2 regions of the Desulfosporosinus sp. Tol-M2 genome follow, and region 1 is predicted to be linked to the other one. Evidence: predicted binding sites of a transcription regulator. Region 1 holds the regulator's gene; the other holds the start of a gene.
What was found. The regulator CtsR, encoded in region 1, represses protease genes until heat stress. The targets are predictions, from matches to a motif close to AAGGTCAANNAAGGTCAAAT.
Positions count from the first base shown of each region.

Region 2: a site for CtsR is predicted at 2,163-2,182, ahead of clpP (ATP-dependent Clp endopeptidase proteolytic subunit ClpP). Genes of this name have one in related genera too.

Region 1 is NZ_JCAIJG010000074.1:23,469-27,042, reverse strand. Features, by position in the region: gene AC6I5A_RS05755 (ATP-dependent Clp protease ATP-binding subunit) at 1-1,000, opposite strand, end outside; gene AC6I5A_RS05750 (CtsR family transcriptional regulator) at 1,124-1,594, opposite strand; gene AC6I5A_RS05745 (hypothetical protein) at 1,992-2,288, opposite strand; gene AC6I5A_RS05740 (universal stress protein) at 2,473-2,901, opposite strand; gene AC6I5A_RS05735 (M24 family metallopeptidase) at 3,002-3,574, opposite strand, start outside.
Region 2 is NZ_JCAIJG010000137.1:19,930-23,503, forward strand. Features, by position in the region: gene AC6I5A_RS11080 (hypothetical protein) at 1-154, opposite strand, end outside; gene galU (UTP--glucose-1-phosphate uridylyltransferase GalU) at 349-1,236, opposite strand; gene clpP (ATP-dependent Clp endopeptidase proteolytic subunit ClpP) at 1,458-2,075, opposite strand; gene AC6I5A_RS11095 (hypothetical protein) at 2,312-2,938, shown strand; gene AC6I5A_RS11100 (DUF445 domain-containing protein) at 3,519-3,574, opposite strand, start outside.

The DNA of each region.
Region 1 (3,574 bases):
CCTTCTCTATATACTTACGGTATTCATCTAATGTTGTCGCCCCAATGCATTGAAGCTCTCCCCTCGCCAGGGCAGGTTTTAGCATGTTTGCAGCATCGATAGCGCCTTCCGCAGCTCCTGCTCCTATCAAGGTATGCAATTCATCGATAAAGACAATAATGTTTCCATCCGCTCGGATCTCCTCCATGACTTTTTTTAAACGCTCTTCAAATTCGCCACGGTACTTGCTTCCGGCGACCATAGCCGAAAGATCTAAGGTAATAACACGTTTGTTAAGCAGTATTTCCGGTACCCTTTTACTAATAATTCCCTGCGCCAATCCTTCCGCTATGGCTGTTTTACCGACACCAGGCTCCCCGATTAGGGCAGGATTATTTTTAGTCCGGCGGCTAAGGACCTGAATGACTCGTTCTATCTCTTTTTCCCGCCCAATTACCGGATCAAGACGGCCTTCCCGAGCTTGCAAAGTAAGGTCACGCCCAAACTCATTGAGAGCCGGCGTATTCGCGGGTCCAATATTTTTAGAAGAAGGTATGGAATTAGACGTCGGTATGGTAGATTCTTCGAATTCTCCACCTAAAAGCTTAACCACTTGTTTCCAGACCTTTTCAGGACTCTCGTTAAGATTCGCTAGAATTCTGGCCGCGATCCCTTCTCCTTCCATAACTAACCCCAGAAGCAAATGTTCAGTTCCAATATAGTTAACATCTTGACGGTGTGTCTCTTCATTCGCCAACTCCAAAACTCTTTTAACCCGGGGGGTAAGCCCCACCTCTCCATTAAAGGGCTGACCTACCCCAGCAATTTGTTCAACTTGACTACGAATTTTTTCAAGATCCAAGCCCATCCCAATCAAGGCCTGAGCAGCAATTCCTTCGCCCTCTTGAATCAATCCAAGCAAGATGTGTTCAGTCCCCACAACTTGATGTCCCATCCGTTTAGCCTCATTATGGGCTATTGCTAAGACTTTCTCTGCACGCTCTGTATAACGTCCCTTCATGATTTCTTCATCCTTCCTATAATCGATGCTCGAGGTTCGAGGCGCGAGGGGTTTTTCCCGTTTTCTGAGATAAAAAAATAAATAATTGCCTCCCGATGTTGACAATGCATGTTAACTTCCCCATTATGATAAATCATCCCGACATAGAGTAGTCAAAATGGTCTTCATCAGGCGTGCTCGGAGCATGTCCCAATCCCTAAATTCTCCATTCAAATCATTTCCAGAAAGCACACTCTTTATCATCGCCGCTTCCCTTATCGTCACCAGTTCTTCCTCCACTAAACGATCCACCAGGCCGTTTGAGCGCTCACGGGAAAGCCGCTCCCCTATTAATTGCCGCATAACTTGTTGATACTGCCCTTCGAGGCCCAGCCCTAAACGGATAATTCGTATATACCCCCCGCCCCCCCGACGGCTCTCAACTAAGTAGCCCCTTTCCACTGTAAAACGAGTGTCCAGGACATAGTTAATCTGAGACGGAACGCAGGCAAACTCACCCGCAAGCTCGCTGCGCTGCAAAATAATATACCCTTCTGACGTTTGTTCTAATATTCGTTTTAAATATTCTTCTATTCGATCCGCAAGGTTTCCCATTGTTGAAGTTCTCCTTGTTTATTAATCTTCCTCAACTAATCTTCCAATCCTCGTCTTTGACCTTTCCTGACCTTCTAGGAATATCATACCCATTTTTATATATTTTTGCAAAGGATTTAGAAAAATATTTTGACTAATATAGGTACTGTGTGAAAACGCAGTCCCTCAAAAATAAAGTGGGAGAATTTATTGAATTTACATTAATTAAGCTATCCAATGGAAGACCAACTATAATTAAAGCCTACTCTTTAAAGAATCGTTTATTAGAGAGTCATTTTTCGCATGGAAGACCAACTATAATTAAAGCCTACTCTAATACAAAAAGTGGGGCTGTTTTCATAAGGAATTCACTTATGACACAGCCCCCTCCCAATTATTCTTTAAAAAGAATGATAATTTAAGTTATTATACAAATAACATAAAAAACCCAAGAAGATAATGTCAGAAGCCCAACACCTCCCAGTAACCAGATAACAGATTTTCCTTCAAGCCGTTTAGAAGGTTTATCTTTTTCCGGCGGATAATAGGCTGGATGCCCGGCTTGTTTAAAAGCCGATTGTTTTTCAAAAATATTCAGCTTTCGGATCTCCATTTTAGATGTAGTTACCTGAGATGCCACATCTGACCATAGCAACGAACCTTGAAGCATAAATTGAAGTTCTTCAGGACTCAGCTTAACATAAGTTTCTTTCATGGTGTGCCTCCATGTGTCGATTTATAACCAGGTTGGATTAGCTTAAATCTGCACATAATTCTCCGTGCTCAGCCAACTCTCTCTCCTAATTGATTCGCTGCCAACGAAAAAAATCCCTGCCACATGAGCAGGGACCTTTATCCTAAATGTCTACAAAATTCGTCTCGACATAATAAACTACACCCTACTTAATGATAAGTACAGGGCAACTCGCCCGCTGCAACACCCGTTGACTTACACTTCCAAGGACCGAACCTGCAATTGCTCCGTAACCATGGCTTCCCATGATCACCAGATCAATATTTTCTTTCTTGATCTGTTCTAAAATTATGGTCACCGGATGACCGGATTCCACCCTTCTGTGGATAACAACCTGCTCACTATCAATTCCAGTCAAAGTTGCATCTAAAGCCAGTTCGCCGTTTTGATCCAGTTGTTCTTGTGTTACGGTGATGCCATAAGAAATCGTATACCCCCAATAAGCCTGGGGCGTGTAGCTAACATGAAGAAGTACTACTTCCGCTTTAACAGATCGAGCCAGTTCTAATGCTGTCTTTAAGGCGCGACGCGAGCATTCTGAGACGTCTGTAGGGACGAGTATCTTTTTATACAAACTAAATCCCCCCATATATTGACACTAGTATTCCTGAGCTGACAAATGATGAAGTCAAAGGATATACTCAGCGTCAAATCTTCTTTTGAGACTATAGTTACTAGAGAATGATTAATTCCCGTGGACTCGTCGATATATACTTTGCACCCACTTCGTCTACGATGACTACCGTATCTTCGATCCCAACAGCTCCAACACCCGGGAAAACAAATTTCGGTTCGATTGCTACCACCATTCCAGGTTTTAACACTTCTTTAGATCCCTTGCTAATAGTTGGAAGTTCGTCGAGGTCCAATCCTACCCCGTGTCCGACAAAACGAACACGGCTTGTCCCATAACCCATAAAGTTTTTCTCATAAGGGGTATTCTCACGAACCCAAGTTAGCGTTTCCTCATAGACTTCGCCAGCCTCCCTCCCTGGAACTAAGGCACGCCTTATCCCTTCTTCGACCTTCCTGGCTACCTCGTAGGCCTTGCTTAGCTCCTTAGATAATGGCCCAAGACAAAGGATTCGGGTTTGATCAATCTGATATCCATGTCTTACTATCGCTATATCCACAACTATCGGCTCACCTGTCTGAATCTGAGCCATTGACGCACCACTCGGATACGCAATAGAAGTACCTTGTCCCATAACTGCTCCATAAAAATAGCTGACGCCTGCTGCTCTAGC
Region 2 (3,574 bases), on a different contig from region 1:
CGGTATCGGTGATGGCACTTTGTTGCCTAAAAACCTTCCAGGCACTCGGGCCATAAACCCCGGCAGCAACAACAGCACCGGCCAGAACTAACGTCCCGGCTAAGGTCACAACCCTCTTTTTGTCCATAGGAATTAGTGATCTTATTGATCTCATTGGTCTCTTCCCTCCTTAAACTTTTATTTACATTACGTAGATATTTTACCATTTATTAGGAGAAAAGAGTGTCGTTTTTGCTGTAAAGCTTAAACCATTTTCCGTCATCTGTTTTCGAGAAATACTCTAAGGATCCTGTCCGTCCCTAAATTTCGCGAAGATGATGCAGCATTTCCAAAATAAGATTCAGATCACTATCTCTCAATTTCTGCTTTTCGAACCAATACCCGCAGGTAATTCATGAGAGCTTCCGTAAGATCTCCCCGGCGCAAGGCATATTCGATCGTCGCTTCCACAAAGCCCAACTTGTCTCCAACGTCATATCTCCGACCTTCGAACTCATAGGCAAGGATTTCCTGAGATTGACCCAATTCCTTGATCCCATCCGTGAGCTGTATCTCCCCACCCTTCCCCGGCGGAAGGGCACTCAGAATATCAAATATCTCTGGATTTAAAATATATCTTCCCATTATGGCTAAATGAGTTTCCGGAGCGTCTTCCGGACGGGGTTTCTCAACCATATTCCTGGCACGATAAAGCCTTTCGGCAAACTTTTCGCCATCCACGATCCCATATTTGGACGTATCCTGGAGAGGAACTTCCTGAACCCCTACGATACTGGCCCCATGGCGCTCGTACTGATTCATCATTTGGCGCAAAACTGGCACTTCGGAATGAATGACATCATCCCCTAAAAGGACCGCAAACGGTTCATTTCCGATAAATTTTCGGGCACTATAGATTGCATGCCCCAAACCTAATGCTTCCTTTTGCCTGACGTAATATATATCCGCCATCTGGGCGATATCCTGTACCAAATCCAGAAGTTCATCTTTTGCATTTTTCTCCAGAAACGCTTCCAGTTCCATCGAGCGGTCAAAGTGATCTTCGATAGCCCGCTTATTGCGTCCTGTAACTATGATAATATCCTCGATTCCGGATTGAATAGCCTCTTCAACAATAAATTGGATGGTTGGTTTATCCACAATGGGCAGCATCTCTTTTGGCTGAGCCTTTGTTGCCGGCAAAAAACGAGTTCCCAGCCCGGCTGCCGGGATTACGGCTTTACAAATTTTACGCATTCATTAACTCTCCTTATATAAATACTCTTAAATTAAGTTACTTCTAAACACTTAAATGATCTATTTGTATGGAAAGCTTAATCGCTAATTATTTTGTATTAAACCACAATCTAAAAATTGTTAATTTCAATTTTAGTATAATTGTAAAAAATATGCAAATTTATAAAACGAGAACATTTGTCCTCGTTTTATAAAAGATACCTGTCTTAAAGTGTTCCCTCTCACTTCTTGGTTTCCTTAATCTGTTTTGATCTGTCTAAAACCTGATCAACCAGACCATATTCTTTTGCCTCTTCTGCTGTCATATAGTAGTCTCGTTCAGTATCCTGCGCGATTTTCTCAATGGGTTGCCCGGTTTTCTCGGAAAGAATTTTGTTTAGCTTAGCCTTGGTGCGGAGCAGTTGCCTAGCGTGAATCTCAATCTCGGTTGCTTGTCCGGAGAGCCCATGCCCACCGATTAATGGCTGATGAATTAAAACTTCCGAATTCGGCAGCGCGTCCCGCTTACCTTTCGCGCCGGCGGCAAGGAGGAAGGCCCCCATACTGGCTGCCATCCCGACACAAATCGTATGAACATCCGAGCGTATGTGCTGCATGGTGTCATAAATGGCCATTCCGGCTGTGATCGAACCACCAGGACTGTTGATATACAAATGGATATCTTTTTCAGGATCTTCTGCTTCGAGGAAGAGCATTTGTGCCACGACTAGATTGGACATATCATCATCAATTGCACCGCCGAGGAAAATAATTCGGTCTTTCAAAAGACGAGAGTATATATCGTAGGAACGCTCCCCACGACTTGTTTGTTCCACAACCATCGGGACGAGATAACCCATTTATTATTCCCCCTATTCATCTGAATTAATTAATTAGTACTGCATTTAACCCATTATATTCTGACCGATTAACTTTATTTTATTACAAAGGTCAGTTAAGGTCAAATCATTTAATTAACAAACTTGCAAAGTATTCTTCGATTTCAACTTTCTACGACGCGCAAAATTTCATAACCCTAACTTGTTCTATGGAATATACTGGTATTATACATCCGCGGAAAGGTGGTCGTTAAAAGGTGGACTATTATGGAACTTATCCCTTAAACCCAGGCATTATTCGAAAGTATACGCCCCCATTTTCAAACTCCCAATATTGTACCCCTCCCTGCAAACAGATCCTTCCCTTAAACCCGACACTCAAACTTGGCTATTGGGAGTTCTTATCTCCCGCGCTTTTGGGAGCAACCGGAGCGCTTTTCCTGAGCCTTTTCTCGGATAGCGATCATGTAGCGGACCGCTTCGGGGAGACTCTTTTTAAACTCTTTATCGTTTGGTATGCTATCGGCGCTTCAGTCGCAGCTTCCTTCGCAGTTACTGATGTTATAGTACGCTCCAAAGCCCCCCACGACCGCCTGCTCTATTCCATTGGGGGAGTCCTTGTCTCAGTCATCTTACTTTTCAACGCAGAATATCTCCTCCTCTACCGATTTTTTCCTTCCAGCTTTAAGGGGGATGTAGGAGATAACTTTTGGACCCAACTCTTTTCGTTTTTATATTTAAGCATTACCAGTATTGCTACTGGTAACTTAGGAGACATCATGCCCGAAAATTTGACTGCTCGTGCTTTAATCGCCACAGAAATGGCATTTTACCTGTTTACAATGGCTATAGCAATCCAGCTTCTCCTGGCTCGATTAAATTAAGCGTTAATTCAGAAACTCTTACCACTTTATTTTTTGGGGACTGTGTTTTCACACAGCCCCTATGTTTAACAGTCAAAAAGCATAAGGAAAATGGGACCCCCCAATAGGAGCCCCATCTTTTCCGACCATATTTTTAGGCATATTTTTTAGAAGATAACTCCCAAAGCAATTAAGATTAAAATCGCAATCGCAATAATCCCTACGCCTACACACGTACCTACGGGAGCAACGGGGCGACAACAGGCACCACCATATCCGTACATATTGTTTTACCTCCTTCAAGTTAAGTTATTGAACGTGAGATGCCAAGAGTTTAGAATACGATGCCCAATGCGATGAGAAGCAAAATTATTACAACAACGATCGCGATACCAGCTCCTACTCCACCGCATCCAACTACACCAGGTCCGCCAGCTCCGAGTGCCATTTTGAATCCCCCTTTCTTGTTTATACATCATACGCTTATAAAGATTTTATGTTCCATTTATTTCCATTGAATACATTTTTTATTGTGCAGCTCAGAAGGCAAAGGATCTGATAAGACTAACCACTATTGATATCCGGTGTTCGGCTTGGCATCTCATCGGATATAGTTCATTATCACAGGTATAATGATGGGTTCATAGACAAAATCCA